Regions from separate parts of the Brevibacillus sp. FSL K6-6036 genome, predicted to be linked through region 3. Evidence: riboswitches for the same ligand, from Rfam matches in the RefSeq annotation. Region 3 holds a riboswitch; each other region holds the start of a gene.
The links. Region 3 has a riboswitch for cyclic di-AMP ahead of NST37_RS05210 (C40 family peptidase). Riboswitches for the same ligand answer to the same signal wherever they lie in the genome.

Region 1: another riboswitch for cyclic di-AMP. It lies ahead of NST37_RS19465 (betaine/proline/choline family ABC transporter ATP-binding protein); the one in region 3 lies ahead of NST37_RS05210 (C40 family peptidase).
Region 2: another riboswitch for cyclic di-AMP. It lies ahead of NST37_RS13390 (CAP domain-containing protein); the one in region 3 lies ahead of NST37_RS05210 (C40 family peptidase).

What each region holds. Positions count from the first base shown of each region.
Region 1 is NZ_CP150173.1:3,911,171-3,916,213, reverse strand. It holds gene NST37_RS19475 (dipeptide ABC transporter ATP-binding protein) at 1-195, shown strand, start outside; gene NST37_RS19470 (hypothetical protein) at 468-1,820, opposite strand; cyclic di-AMP (ydaO/yuaA leader) riboswitch at 1,991-2,134, shown strand; gene NST37_RS19465 (betaine/proline/choline family ABC transporter ATP-binding protein) at 2,290-3,432, shown strand; gene NST37_RS19460 (ABC transporter permease) at 3,429-4,079, shown strand; gene NST37_RS19455 (glycine betaine ABC transporter substrate-binding protein) at 4,177-5,043, shown strand, end outside.
Region 2 is NZ_CP150173.1:2,675,023-2,680,065, reverse strand. It holds gene NST37_RS13410 (homoserine dehydrogenase) at 1-608, shown strand, start outside; gene NST37_RS13405 (hypothetical protein) at 689-832, shown strand; gene NST37_RS13400 (TetR/AcrR family transcriptional regulator) at 934-1,536, opposite strand; gene NST37_RS13395 (glucose 1-dehydrogenase) at 1,751-2,500, shown strand; gene NST37_RS13390 (CAP domain-containing protein) at 2,665-3,357, opposite strand; cyclic di-AMP (ydaO/yuaA leader) riboswitch at 3,365-3,520, opposite strand; gene NST37_RS13385 (RidA family protein) at 3,796-4,269, shown strand; gene ilvA (threonine ammonia-lyase) at 4,274-5,043, shown strand, end outside.
Region 3 is NZ_CP150173.1:1,004,990-1,010,032, reverse strand. It holds gene NST37_RS05225 (rRNA adenine N-6-methyltransferase family protein) at 1-106, opposite strand, end outside; gene NST37_RS05220 (PspA/IM30 family protein) at 197-892, opposite strand; gene NST37_RS05215 (membrane protein) at 980-1,390, opposite strand; cyclic di-AMP (ydaO/yuaA leader) riboswitch at 1,769-1,907, shown strand; partial or broken gene NST37_RS05210 (C40 family peptidase) at 1,913-2,440, shown strand; gene NST37_RS05205 (response regulator transcription factor) at 2,803-3,522, shown strand; gene NST37_RS05200 (HAMP domain-containing sensor histidine kinase) at 3,523-4,893, shown strand.

The DNA of each region.
Region 1 (5,043 bases), 2.3 Mb from region 3:
CCGATTCCTGATCCGACGCAGCGAAAGGAACGGATTGTCCTGCAGGGCGATCTGCCGAATCCGGCCAATCCTCCGTCCGGCTGCCATTTTCACACCAGATGTCCGTATGTGCAGGATGTGTGCAGACAGACTGCGCCGACACTGACCGAAGGCACTGCAGGGCACTTTGTCTCCTGCCATTTTCCGCTCGGTTAAAGCTGAGGCAGGAGTTCTTTTGACGAACTGACATCCCTTGCTTTGCGCCGGTTTGATCATGCAAAGACACGATTGCGAAAGATTGCCCTTCTGGCGGCGTAAAGGAAGTGTCGCCAAATCCGAAAGCAGATGTTCGAATGTTCGAAAGCAGATGGAATCGCGATACGTCCCCAAACAGGCAGCGGCAAAAAAAGAAGGTGCCTCAAGGTCCAAGGCAGACCAAAGAGGCACCTTTTTCAGATATGGTTGCTCGTTCGCCAAAAATACGCGAGTTAAGGAGTGGTGAGGGTGACCTTGACGTTGACGATTTTTCCTGCGTTTGGCAAGGAAAGCTGGTAGTTCCCTACCTCATTGCGCGGGATAAAGGTCTTTGCGCTTTTGGAGGCAATCGCTTTTCCTTTCGCATCGTATCCGACAGCCGTCACGCCGATGTTCTTCCCGTCTCCGCCGTTTTCTGCCACAGCCGTGACCAGCATGGTGCCATTGACCGGGGTAAAGGCACTGCTGCTCAGCTTGGCTGCAGGATTGGACAGATCAGCGAGGAACACCTTTGCCGAGGCGATTTTGGCTCCTTGATTCAGCACGATATTGTAGTTGCCAACCTCATTGCGCGGGATAAACGTATCTTGTCCTGCCGTTTCTACGGGCTTTCCTTTGGCGTCATAGCCTACCGCGAAAACGCCGATGCTCCTGCCGTCACCACCATTCTCCACGACGGCGGTCACCACCATTTTTCCATTCACTTGGGTATAGGCGGAACTGCTTAATTTGCCGGTTGGATTGGATAAGTCGGCGAGATATACCTTGACCCCGGAAATGGCGGCTCCATGATCGAGCATGATTTGGTAGCTGCCCACTTCGTTGCGGGGGATGAACGAGTCCTGACCTTTGGTTTCTACAGCTTTTCCTTTGGCATCATAGCCGACAGCAAAAACCCCGATGTTTCGGCCATCTCCGCCATTTTCCACGACAGCTGTCACCAGCGTTTTTCCGTTTACCTGCAAAAAGGCTTCACTGCTCAGCTTGCCGGTCGGGTTGGATAAGTCGGCGAGAAGGACGTTGACGTTTGCAATTTTTGCCCCCTGGTCCAGCAGAATCTGGTAGTTGCCCACTTCGTTGCGGGGGATGAAGGTGTCGAGGCCTTTTGTCTCGATCGCTTTTCCGTTTGCGTCGTATCCGATCGCGATGACCCCGATATTCCGGCCGTCACCGCCATTCTCCACAACGGCGGTCACCACCATTTTTCCATTTACAAGACTATAGGCGGAGCTGCTCAATTTGCCTGTCGGATTGGACAGATCAGCCGGGATCACCTCGACCTTGGCAATTTGGGCGCCTCGATCCATGACGATCTGGTATTTCCCAGTCTGGCCGCGAGGGATGAATACGTCTGCTCCTTTGGTTTCAATCGCTTTTCCATTGGCGTCATAGCCGACGGCGATGACCCCGATGCTGCGTCCATCGCCTGGATTTTTCAGGGAAGCAGAAACGACCAGCTTGCCGTTTTGCACGCTGGAGCTGTAATCTAGACTCTCAGCCGATGCCGTTGAATGCTGGGCGGGAGAGAAGAAGAAGACAAGAGCCAACAGCGCTGCTTGCCACGCCTGTTTCCACTGCTTGGTCATATAGAAGTCCTCCTTGCAAGAAAAAATATGGAATATTTAGATAGATTCGCAATAAGTTAGACAAATACCTACAAATTTTCACAAATAATTACTTTTGTTACCAATGACCTATGACATTCGGACCTCATATCCGGGAAGGCGAATTTGACTTGATGATCGAGTTCATGCATAATAGCCATAAGCTTAATTTCCGATTTGCATAATCGGAAAGCGGGGGAACCACTTTTTCCGGGGCGAATCGGCAGCATATCTGCCGTAGGGAACCATCTTTCCCGAGTCCGTCAGCTAACCTCGTCAGCCTCAAGATGGGTCAAAACAAGCATTCCGTGTCAGATCATTCCGACGTGGAAAACAATTCGGTTTTTTGACCCTATGCTTTTGCAGGGTCTTTTTGTATTTTTACAGGTACAGACCCTGCATTGGCGGGGTCTTTTTATTTTCAAAAATACAGCGAAAAGAGGGGATGCGAATGGCAAATGCGGTTGTCTTTGAACGCGTGCGCAAATCGTACGGCTCGACGACTGTGATCCCGAATCTCAATCTGGAGATTCCCGAGGGGAGCATCACAGTGCTGGTCGGGCCATCCGGCTGCGGCAAGACCACGACGATGAAGATGATCAACCGGTTGATTTCGCCAACATCGGGGACGATTACCGTCGGCGGAAGGAATTCGGCGGAGGTCGATCCGGTCGCGCTGAGGCGGAGCATCGGCTATGTGATTCAGCAGGTCGGCCTGTTTCCCCACCTGACAATCGCGGAAAATATTTCGCTGGTGCCACGGCTTCAGGGGGGAAAAGGGTCGATTGATCACAAAAAGGTCGATCGCCTGCTCCATATGGTCGGCCTGGCCCCCGACCGGTACCGGGACAGATACCCGTCCGAGCTCTCCGGAGGCCAGCAGCAGCGGGTAGGGGTAGCCCGGGCGCTGATGAGCGATCCGCCGATCATTCTGATGGATGAGCCTTTTTCGGCACTCGATCCGGTTACCCGGGAGCAGCTGCAGGATGAGCTGATCCGGCTGAACCAGGAGCTGAACAAAACAGTCGTTTTTGTCACCCACGACATGGATGAAGCGTTGAAAATCGCCGACCAGATCGTGGTCATGCAAAACGGGAATGTGATCCAGCAGGGGACGCCCGATCACATTTTGCGCCATCCGGCCAATGATTTTGTCCGGGAGTTCATCGGGGAAAAACGGCTGCAGTCCCACCTCGGGCAGCTTGTCCAGGATGTCATGGTCACGCAGCCGGTTACCGTCTCCCCGGGCCGAGGGCTGGCGGAGGCTGTACAGATCATGCACCGCAAGCGGGTAACCGGGCTGATCGTTGTCGACAAGCATGGGAAGTACTTGGGCATGGCGGATACGGCGGATATTCACAAGCGGTACCCGGATGAATCGCTGGCCATCCGCGATGTGATGCGGACAGACACCATGACGCTTTCACCCGACACCCCGCTCGCGGATGCCATCGGCTTCGTGCAGGAAGCGCCGTACGGGTACGTGCCGGTCGTCCGCCAAGACGGGACGTTGGCAGGCTTGTTGACAAGGGCCAGTCTGGTCGATGTGCTTGCACGGCCATACTTGGATCAGGAGAGGAGCGTGGCGCAATGAGTGAAGTGATTTCCGTAATGGCAGACCGCTGGCCGGATATTGTGCAGGCGAGCTGGGAGCATATCGTTCTGTCTGTCGTCGCGTTGTTCTGGGCGATTGTAGTTGCGGTGCCGACAGGCATTCTGCTGACCCGGTACCGGAAGCTTGCCGGTCCGGTGCTGGCCGTGATCTCGGTCTTCCAGACGATTCCCAGTCTGGCGCTGCTCGGATTTATGATTCCGCTGTTTGGCATCGGACCGATCCCGGCTGTCATCGCGATGGTCATTTACGCGCTTCTGCCCATCGTCCGCAATACGTACACCGGCATTTTGGACGTCGATTCCTCGCTGCTGGAAGCAGGGCGCGGCATGGGGATGACCAAAGGCCAGATGCTGCGGATCGTAGAGCTTCCACTGGCCCGCCCCGTCATATTTGCCGGGATTCGCACGGCTACGGTCATGACGATCGGAGTGGCGACGCTCGCGGCGTTTATCGGGGCAGGCGGCTTGGGCGACCTGATCCTTCGCGGGATTGCCATGGTGGACACGGGCATCATCCTGGCAGGTGCGGTGCCGGCTGCGCTGCTGGCGGTCTTGTTTGACCTGATTCTGGCCTGGGTAGATTGGCGAGTGACGCCAAAAGGATTGCGCATTCGCCACTCGCGTTAGGCCGCTTTATCCAAAAAGCTGATTTTTGAAGACTTGAACACATCAGGCTTTTTGGGGTTTTTCAAATAAACGGTTAATGATGAAAGGGGAGGATCTTGTGAGAGCAGGATGGCTGAGGAAAGTTGGAATGGGCGTGTTGGCATTGTCGATGATGGCTGTGACGGGCTGCTCGGTTCTGACCGGTACAAAAGCGTCTGATCAGGTGACTGTGGTGGGGAAAAATTTCACGGAACAAGATATATTGACGAATCTCGTAGGTATCATGCTGGAGAAAAATACGGACTTAAAAGTCGAGACAAAGCCGTTTTTAGGCGGGACCGATGTAGCTTTTAACGCCGTCAAAGGCGGCAGTGCAGACCTGTATGTAGAGTATACGGGAACGGGTCTGGTCAACATCATGGGACAGGAAGCGATGAAGGACCCTCAAGAGGTGTACGACAAGGTAAAGGCAGATTTTGCAGAGAAATACAAAATGGAATGGCTGGAGCCGATCGGGTTTAACAACACCTATGCCCTGGCGGTGACAAAAGAGACGGCCGATAAATATAAGCTGAAGACAATCTCTGATCTGATCCCGCATGCGCAACAGCTCACGTTCGGAACCGAACAGGAGTTTCTCGAGCGCTCGGACGGCTTGAAAGGCCTGGAAAAATCATACGGCCTGAAATTCAAAGGTACGAAATCAATGGACGCCGGTCTTAAATATAAAGCAATCAGCGAAGGGAACGTCGATATCATCGATGCCTTCTCGACAGACGGTCAGCTCGTGAAGCACGATTTGGTCATTTTGGAGGACGACAAGCATTTCTTCCCGCCGTACTTTGCCGCGCCGCTCGTCCGTCAGGAAACGCTGCAGAAGCATCCGCAGATCAAGGAAGTGCTGAGCAAGCTCGCCGGGAAGATTGACGACAAGCAAATGGCGGTGCTCAACGCGCAGGTGGATGTAGACAAGAAGAAGTCGCGG
Region 2 (5,043 bases), 1.7 Mb from region 3:
CCATGCTCAAAGTAAGCGGAGCAACGGCTGCAGCTTTGCCGACGGTTGATTTGCTCCAGTACAATTTGGCCGGTTGTGAAGTGGCGCTGATCGAAGGAATATTTACCGGAACAGCCAATTTTGTGCTGAGTGCAATGATGGAAGAAGGCATCTCCATGGAGGAGGCGATTATCCGCGCCCAGCAGATGGGGATTGCCGAGCCTGATCCGCGCTTTGATCTCGAAGGCTGGGACACGGCCTGCAAGCTGACAATTATGGCCAATGCAGCTTTTCATGCAGGCATTCGCCTGTCGGATGTGGCACGGAAGGGCATCCAAGGCATCACACCGGAGCTAGTGCAGAAGTGGAAAGCAGACGGTCTTGTCCCCAAGCTGGTAGGCAGTCTGCGCAAAGTCGACGACACTCTCCAGGCCGCTGTGGACGTGCAGCTATTGTCCGAGACTCACCCGTTCGCCCAAGTCCGCGGGACGACCAAAGCGATTCGTCTGGAAACGGACACAATGGGGGAGCTGTTGGTGGTGGGAGGAAAATCCGACCCGGTGGCAGCCGCAGCTGCAGCCCTGAAAGACCTGGAGCACATCCTTCAGGCAAACCGGGCAAAAGGCTGAACGAATCCCTGAAGAACGAATAGCTTCACATCCCGGGTGCGTATACTAGGCACAGGTCGCACTCAGTGAGGAGGCTTCCCATGGACCAACAACAAAACAATGACAAAGATGTCAGTGTAGAGTTGCAGCAGGTGGGGGCATACCCGACCAAACAGACAATGCATGAAAAAGAGGTACCTTTGCTAGAGGAGCAGAAGTGTGACTGCTGTTCCACAGAGAGCTAAGAGCGTCGAAGCGAAGAGAACGCTTTGACGAGTACCTCTTGAATGTGAAAAGCCGGAGTGGTACCGTTCCGGCTTTTTGCTATTTCCCGCCCCGAAAGGGCTCACGCAAACGGAGACAGCTCATACGGCCCCTTGATCGCAAGCCTCATCAATTGCAGCGCCATGAAGCGGGGAGAATAGCTCATGCCGCCCTCCAGCCACCACATGATGACTCCTAAAAAGGCAGAGGCGGTATAGCGGACAATAATCTCTCGCTGTGCCGTGAGCTTGGTGTCATCGGGCTGGAATTCGTCCAGGCCTTGGGAGATGTAATCGGTGATGACTTCGATCAGGCGAGCAGCGAGTGGTGCCTGGTGATGGGACAGCATTACCTTGTAAAAGGTCGCATGGCGTGCAATCTGTTCAAACAGGCAGACGAACACGGGGTGCGGTTGATCTACGTGCAAGTCTGCTTTTTTCGCATGTTTGGTCGTTTCGCGCAGACTGTCCACCAGCTCCGAGAGGACTTCTTCTGTGCTTTGCCACATCAAATCCTGTTTGTCTCGATAGTGGAGGTAAAAGGTGGCCCTATTCAAAGTGGCACGCTCGGTAATGTCCTGTACGGTGATGGCCTCATACCCTTTTTCCTGTATGAGCGAGGTAAACGCGTCCTGAAGGAGCTGGCGTGTCCTCCTGACCCGCGGATCAATCTTCTTCGGTTTCATCGACATTCTTCCCATCCTTGTTGAACTTTTTCTATGTGATCCACACAACGTTGATCTTCTGTTGATTTATCGTCACTTCGGCGTTTTGTGTTGTTTGCCCATATAAGAAGGGCATTGATATAATTATTTACGACACAGTGTCGATAAAACAACTAGTTGTTTAAAATTTTTTTGAATTTCTTTTTCAGAAATGAAAAAGCGGGAGGATACGACTATGGGTCGTCTAACAGGAAAAGTCGCCATCATTACAGGTGCGGCAAGCGGTATGGGGGCACAAACAGCTCGTCTGTTTGCCCAGGAAGGCGCGAAAGTAATCGCGACGGACATGTCCGAAGACAAGCTGCAAGAAGTGGTGAATGAAATCAAGGCGGACGGCGGGGAAGCCATCGGGGTCAAACACAACGTCGTTTCCGAGGACGAATGGAAAAACGTCATCGCACAAGGTCTGGAGGCATTTGGCAACATTCACGTCCTGGTAAACAATGCGGGTATCAGTACAGATGCTACGATTGAGCAATTTACGATGGAAAACTGGAACAAGGTGATGGATGTAAACCTGACCGGCTGCGTGCTGGGAATGACGCTGGTTTACCCTGAGATGAAAAAGGCTGGAAGCGGTTCCATCATCAACATTTCGTCTACCGCAGGACTAGTTGCTCTGAACTTTACGAATGGTTACACCGCTTCCAAAGGGGCGTTGAGAGCTCTTACGAAAGCAGCAGCTGTCGAATGCGCGAAGGATTCCGTCCGCGTGAACTCCATTCACCCGGGCATTATCGAAACACCAATGACGCAAATGATCACGGCTCCAGAGGTTCGGGGCATTTTTCAGGCGCAAACGCCGCTGCCTCGTCTCGGCAAACCCGAGGATATCGCTTATGGTGCACTTTATCTCGCTTCGGACGAGTCTTCGTTTGTGAGCGGCCTTGAAATGGTCATCGACGGCGGCTGGTGCGCTCGTTAATGAGCCTCTGATCCGGGTGTCGCCATTTTCTCCTTTGATCACAAAAGCCTAGATCGATACCATGCCCACCAGCTTCAGGTGGGCTTTTTTTGCAAGCAGGGAAAAAACCGAAAAAACCGAGTCACTCTGTTGAGCAACTCGGTTCTTCTCTGCAGCCATCAAGGTTATCCGGTAAATTCTTGTACCCAGTAACCATTTTGGTAGCCTACGCCGATTTTCGTGAAATTCGGGTTCATGATGTTTTTGCGGTGACCGTCACTGTTCATCCATTGCTGCATCACTTCTTCAGCGCTGCGCTGACCCATGGCGATGTTTTCGCCGGCAGTCATGTACGATACGCCAAAGCGCTTCATCATGTCAAATGGAGAACCGTAGGTAGGGCTGTTGTGATCAAAGTAGTTGTTTTGATCCATGTCAGCCGCTTTTGCCAATGCTACCTTTTCCAATGCAGCATCGTAAGCAAGCGGAGCCAGACCAGCTTTTGCACGCTCTTGGTTTACCAGATTTGCCACTTCGCGAGCAAACTGGGAGGAAGCGTTGACAGTGTTGCTTGCCGGAGCTTTAGCCGGTTGTTGAACTGGCTTTTGTACCGGCTGCTGAACCGGTTTTTGTACCGGCTGTTGCATCGGAAGCTCTACCCATTGCATAGAGTTGGATGGAAATGCCCAGTTCCATTGGTTCCATTGGTTCGATGGTTGGGATTGTTGCGAAGGTTGGGAATTCATGAAATATGGGAGCCATTGCCCTTGATTAACAACATTTTTTACCGGGCATGTGGCAGCAAATGCTGAAGTGGACATCGAAGTAACAGCCAATCCCAAAGCAATAGCGATGATAGACTTGCCGAATGGTTTCATGTTCTCATCGTCTCCTTTTCTTCGCCTACGAGGTTAGTTGTCGGGTTCGGGCTGAGGATACAACCCTTCACAAGCGTGATTCACCCCAATGCAGAGTGGCTAACTCTACAAAAAGAAGTCCCCCGCACTTCCACTTCTTTGGAAGTTTCGGCTTGTTTGTTTGGCTTAACTAGGATAACAAATAGACTTGAGAGAATGGAACCTGTAAATAATGGCAGACCTTGTTGACGCTTGTTCAGAAAAGGAAATACCGCCGTGTATTTGTGGCATGATTTCCATGACAGGCGGCTGGAGGATTCAGCGGACGGGTGCATGTTGTTGATTTTTTTCTAAAAAATTTGTCGATATCAAAAAAATTGTATCATTTTATTCCGGGATCGTGATAGAATGAGAATATCGAGTGTTGATTAGAATTTTCAGAAAAGCGTGGTGGTACTTTTGTCATTTGTGGAAAAGAGACTTGAAGAGCTGGGGGTAAGTCTGCCCCCGAACCAACCGCCTTTGGCAACCTACGTATCCTGCGTGCGTTCGGGCTGCCTGGTTTTTACCTCAGGAGCCGGCTGCTTTGTCGATGGGAAACCGCTCTATACGGGCAGGCTGGGCAGGGAGCTTACTGTAGAACAAGGATATGAGGCGGCACAGATTACTGTCCTCAACCTGCTCAGCATGATCAAAGCGGAGATTGGCAATCTTGATAAGATTGAGCGGATTGTGAAAGTACTCGGACTGGTGAGCAGCGCAGACGATTTTTACGACCAGCCCCAGGTTATGAACGGGGCTTCCGATCTGCTGGTGAACGTTTTTGGCGACAGGGGGAAGCATGCCCGCTCTGCCTTGGGCACATCCGTTCTGCCCATGAATCTGCCTGTGGAGATTGAAATGGTCGTAGAAATCAGGGAAGAGGAGAGATAAACGCATGTTCGTTACATTGGAGCAAATCAGGCAAGCCAGGGCCAATCTCGCGGGTGTCATCTTGCCGACACCTATGCAGTATTCGCGCACTTTCAGCGAATGGTCAGGCAATACCATCTACGTAAAATGCGAGAATCTGCAAAAGACAGGGGCGTTCAAAATCCGCGGCGCGTACAACAAGATCGTGAGCCTGACAGACGAGGAAAAAAGACGGGGTGTCGTGGCCTTTTCTGCAGGCAATCACGGCGCAGGCACTGCCTACGCTGCCCAGATCCAAGGGATTGCAGCTACAGTGGTCATGCCGACCAATCCTGTACCGAGCAAGCAAAATGCGATCCTTCATTACGGCGCCAAAGTAGTAGATGGAGGGAGCACCTCCATTACCATGTATGAAAAAGCGCTGGAGCTTCACCAAAGCGAAGGTCTTGTACTGATCCATCCGTTTGAAGACATGCATATTATCGCAGGGCAAGGCACGATCGGCCTGGAGATTTTGGAAGAGCTTCCCGACGTTGACGTGGTCATCGTTCCGGTCAGCGGGGGAGGGTTGATATCGGGCGTGGCGGCTGCTTTGAAGGAGACAAAGCCGGCCGTGCGCGTGATCGGCGTGAATAGCGAGGGGGCCATGGCGATGTATGAATCGCTTCGGCACGGCTGCCCGTTTGAAGTGGAAAAGGTGGATACGATCGCGGATGGATTGATGGCCAAAAAGCCGGGAAAGATCACGTATGCACACACGACAAGATACGTCGACGAGATGGTATTGGTCTCCGA
Region 3 (5,043 bases):
CGCTGCACAGCATCTTTTCGCATAAAAAACGAGAGCTGGGAATGATGCTTCCTACACGTCCTGGCTCCGCAAAAAATCGACGTAAAAAGACCATAAAGTCTGCCAAGGATAGAACCTCCTAGGGGAAAAGCAGCCTGCTTGGACAGGCTGCCTGGTTGCCACTTCCTATTCTACACGAGATGCCTGATTCCTGTCGTTACTCCTGAACTTTCGCAGGCTCGGCATCCTTTTTGCTTTGCAAAGACGCTTTGATTTGGGCCAGCTCCTCATCCAGATCATTCTTTTCAAGGGACTCGAGAGATTGCTCCAAACCAGCGCTGGTCTGGCGCCACTGGCCGCTCAGATTGGCTTCCGCTTCCATCCGCAGCACTTTTTCTTCCATCCGGGAAAAGCCTTTGCCGGCAGATTGATTGCCCATGCCGACAATTGCATGGTTCACTTGCTTTTGCGTTTTCGCTACTTGCGCTCTTGCCATCAGAGTGAATTTTTTCGCTCTCATTTTATAAAATTCTTCTTTCAGCTCGGCCAGCTTCTCGCGCATTTGCTGAGCGGCTTCCGATGCTGTCAGATAAAGGGCTTCGTATTCCTGGGCACGCAGCTCGTATTGCTTCTTGTCGGCCAAAGCCCGGCGCGCGAGCAGGTCTTCTCCTTCGGTCAGCGCCAGCTTCACCTGACGATCGCGTTTTTCCGCAAGCGCCACTGCCTCTTCCCATTGCTGGTGGAATTTCTTCTCCAGGGCCACTTGCTTCGCTACTGCCACTTCCACTTGTCCGATCTCCACTTCCATGTCACGCATGTACTGATTGAGCATAACCACCGGATCTTCCATCGAATCCAAAGCGTCATTCACAGAAGCCACCGTCAAGTCACGCAGTCGTTTAAAAATACCCATTTTTTAGTCCTCCTTATCATATCACAAGAAATTTGATTGTCATGTACCTTGCACTTTTCAGGTTTGTTTCATCACTTGTCATCGATATCAAGGTTGTTGCTTCTTGGCCATTCTGTGCTCCCAGCCGTCCAGAGCATCCTCTTTCAATACCTGCCGTGCCCACTGCCGCTCCCATGCTGTCGGCATGGAATCATGCGTCTTGTCACTGCGGCGGATAAAGCGGTACCCGAGGTAAATCACTCCGATAGCCAGTACGACATTGAACAGTAAATGCAGCTTGCCGATCAACATTAACAGCCCGAACAGAAAGACCAGTATCCCCCAGAAGCGGGAACCGGAGCTGCCAATCACTTTACGGGCTCCGTATAACATGATCAGCCCGGGGATCAGCACACCGAGGAAATCGCCGCCATCGATACCGAGTTGGTCCAATAAGACAAACCCTCCGGTCAGCAGCAATGCGAGTCCAAGGAGCACCTTGCCAGACCGCTCACTCATGAAATGCTTCCCTCCAATCGACTATTTGTTGGTGTGTCAACCTTATGCCTTTATTCTAGACGGGGCGAGTGTTCGACATAACGGGCGAGCGGTTGGTTTTTGCCTCCGTCCCTGGACGGATAAAGTGTCGTCCCCCAATCGGACAAGGATCCCTCTTGATTGGATTCAGCCCTTTTCCGGCGCAGGGCGAGCCGTCATGGAGAAGAAAAGTCCGACACATGGTTTCCATTACATATAGAAGAAAAATGTCGTTTGCACGGTACTGACGAAACGTTACAGCTTATGACAAAATATTGTGACGAAATCGTGAACAAACAAGGGTAGAAAAAGGAAAAGTGGGACAAGTGTTGAATTGTGTGGAGGTGCGTGTAAAAAAATATCGAAAAATAGCCGAGTTCCGCTATGCGGAAACGGGGGACCCACTATCTTTGGGGTGAATGGCTGCGCTCTCGCAGTCTAGGGCATTCCTTTCGACCGAACCCTTCAGCTAACCTCGTAGGCTCAGGAGAGGAGCAGTATCTTTTGCGCAAGACAGTAGTTTCTTTGCTTATTGCCGGATTGCTTGCAATGGGTACCGGTGCGGCGCATGCTCAGGAGGGAACCCCCCTGATGACTGTCGTCAATGATCTGTACGGTGTCCCTTACAAGTCTTCCGGAACCACGAAAAAAGGCTTTGACTGCTCCGGTTTTACACGCTATGTGTTTGATGCGCTAGGTGTAGATTTGCCTCACAATTCTTCTTCTCAGTATCAAGTCGGCCAACCGGTTAGCCGCAAAGATTTGCAGCCCGGCGACCTCGTCTTCTTCAAGACGAATGGAAGAAGCATTTCCCACGTAGGAATCTACATCGGCAATGACACGTTTGTGCACTCGGAATCTGGCAGAGGCGTCGTCAATACCAAATTGAGCGACCCCTACTACTGGAGCAAACGCTATGTAGGAGCCAAGCGAATCGCTGCTCCGGCACTCCAGGCGAAAGCCACCGACACTCCTCCAGCCAAGAAAGCGGTACAAGCGGCTTCCTTGCCTGAAGCACAACCAGAACAACAAGCGAAAGCGCCCGAGGCAGCTCAACCAGAGCAACAGCCTGGGCAGCAGGCAGCAGCTGCAGCTGAGACACCAGTTGAGACACATACAGTGCCACAGCCGGAACAACAGCCGGAAGCGCAGCCTAGCAAGTAAGTGCAAGCACAAAAATGAAAGCCAGGGACGTTAGGTCTCTGGCTTTTTCTGACGAAATTTAGCACCTGGTGTCAATAGGAAGTAACACCCGCTATTCTTCATTATATGTCCTTTTTCCTGCCGGAACACGCTGGTAACGTTTGGTTTCTTTGTCCTTCACCAGTCAAACCGTGTTATGATAGGAGAGAATACAAATATTCAGGAGATTTGAGGTTACTGGGGGAGTACCTGTGAAAGACCATATTTTGCTTGTAGACGACAATCAGGAAATCATAGAGCTTCTTGAAGATATTTTGGAAAACGAAGGGTATGAGGTCACTTCTTCAGAGAGCGGGGAGCATGCCCTTACTTTGTTGAAGCAAGGCTTGAAGCCCAATTTGATTCTTTTGGACATCATGATGCCGAATATGAGCGGCTATGAGCTGTGCTCGCAAATTCGCCGCGAATCGGACCTGCCGATCCTGTTTCTCAGTGCGAAAGGAAAAGCGGTCGACAAAGTCGTCGGTTTTGAAATCGGCGCCGATGACTATATCACGAAGCCATTCGACACGGAAGAGCTGCTCGCCCGCATCCGGGCGCATCTGAGAAGGTACGAGCGGATTCGCAAGCATACCGAAGAGCACAGCGAAAAGGACCCATCCGGCTCCTCCATTACCGTTTTGAAATTTAAAGGACTGGAAATCCACAAGGAAACGTACTCGGTGTATGTAAATGAAGAAAAAATTGACCTTTCCACCAAAGAATTTCAGTTGCTCACCTTTCTGGCCGAAAATGCCGGCATTGTGTTTACCCGCGAACAAATTTACGACCGGGTATGGGGATACGGCTACGGCTCCCTCAATACTGTGACGGTTCATATCAAAAATTTGCGGGAAAAGCTGGAACGGGAGCGGCAGTACATCAAAACGCAGTGGGGGACGGGTTACGTTTTCATCGGGGAGAAGGTGTAGATGAGCATCCGCAACAAGCTGTTCCTCTCGTTCTTCGCACTGATTGCGCTGAACCTGTTCGTTTTCAAGTTTGTCTTCGAGGATATTATTGTCGTTCAACTGAAAACGGATCGCCACAATCAATATCGCTATGAAAAGGAAACGGCTGAAAAGGTTCGCGTCAATCAGCTGCTCAGCGCCAGCAATTTCAAGGACCCGACAGACCGCAGCGAGTTGGAAAAGCAGTTGCCGGAGGATTTGGTATACAAAATGTTAGTTAAGGACGCCAACGGCAACACGATCTTCATCAAGACATCCCAGGCATACAATTTGAAAAATCCGCCGAGGAAAATAAAAAAGGAAAATACCGATCTGAAGGTTGTGGCGGAATACCATTTTCAACACGAACCGCCGAAAAAAGGCGAAACCATCATCTACTTCTACACAGATGACTCCGATATTATGGCAACAAAAGGGGTCAGCATGATGCTCTGGTACATCTACGGGAGCATTGCCCTGGTCGGACTTGTCCTGCTCGGCTTCTTCGTCCGCTGGATTCACCGGCCGGTAAACGAGCTGTCCCGCGTAACGCAGGAAATTCGCGAAGGAAAACGGCTGGTTTCGTTTACGTACCATTCAGAAGACGAATTTGGCCGTCTGTTTCGCTACTTCTCCGACATGGTCGATCAGCTCCGGTTTTCCGAAGAGCGTCAATCCGAGCTGATTTCCGCGATCGCTCACGATTTCCGGACACCGCTGACAACGATCAAAGGATACGCCTCCTACATCGCCTCAGGGCGGGTAACCGATCTGGAACGGATCAAGAAGCAGATGAAAAAGATCGAACAGAAGACGGACGATCTCGACAAGCTGCTCGACGAACTGCAGGACTTTACCCAGCAAAGTACGGAGCTGAAGCTGAACCTGAGCCGCATCCACGTCAAGAGCTTTGCAAAAGGAATCATTGAGGACTACCTGGTCAAGATCAAGGAATCGGGACTAACACTCCAGTGGAAGCTGCGCATCTCCAATGATCTGTACATCGAGGCGGACGAGACCAAGCTCCGCCGCGTACTGGAAAATCTGTTAAACAACGCCATTTACTACAACAAGCCGAACGGATCGATCCTGCTCACCTGCGACCAGCGGGAGGGGCATGTGCTCTTTTCCGTGATCGACAAGGGTGAAGGCATCTCGCAGGAGGATTTGACCAAAATCTTCACCAAGTTTTACCGCGCGGAAAAATCGCGCAATCGCAACAATGGCGGAACCGGCCTGGGCCTGACGATCTGCCAAAGCATCGTCCAGCGTCACGGCGGTTCGATTTCCGTCAGCAGCGAGCTGGGGAGGGGGAGCTCTTTTTCCTTTACGATCCCCTTTTTCCAATCTTAATTTATATAGATTTATTCTCAGTTAATATATCCTTTATAATTGTCTGGTAGATTATCTTGTATAGCATGTTGCTTTCAGTGATAAATAACCCCAGTTCGGTATCTAACACCTTAGCGGAAATTGCAAAAATGGTGGGCAGATGCCTTTTTT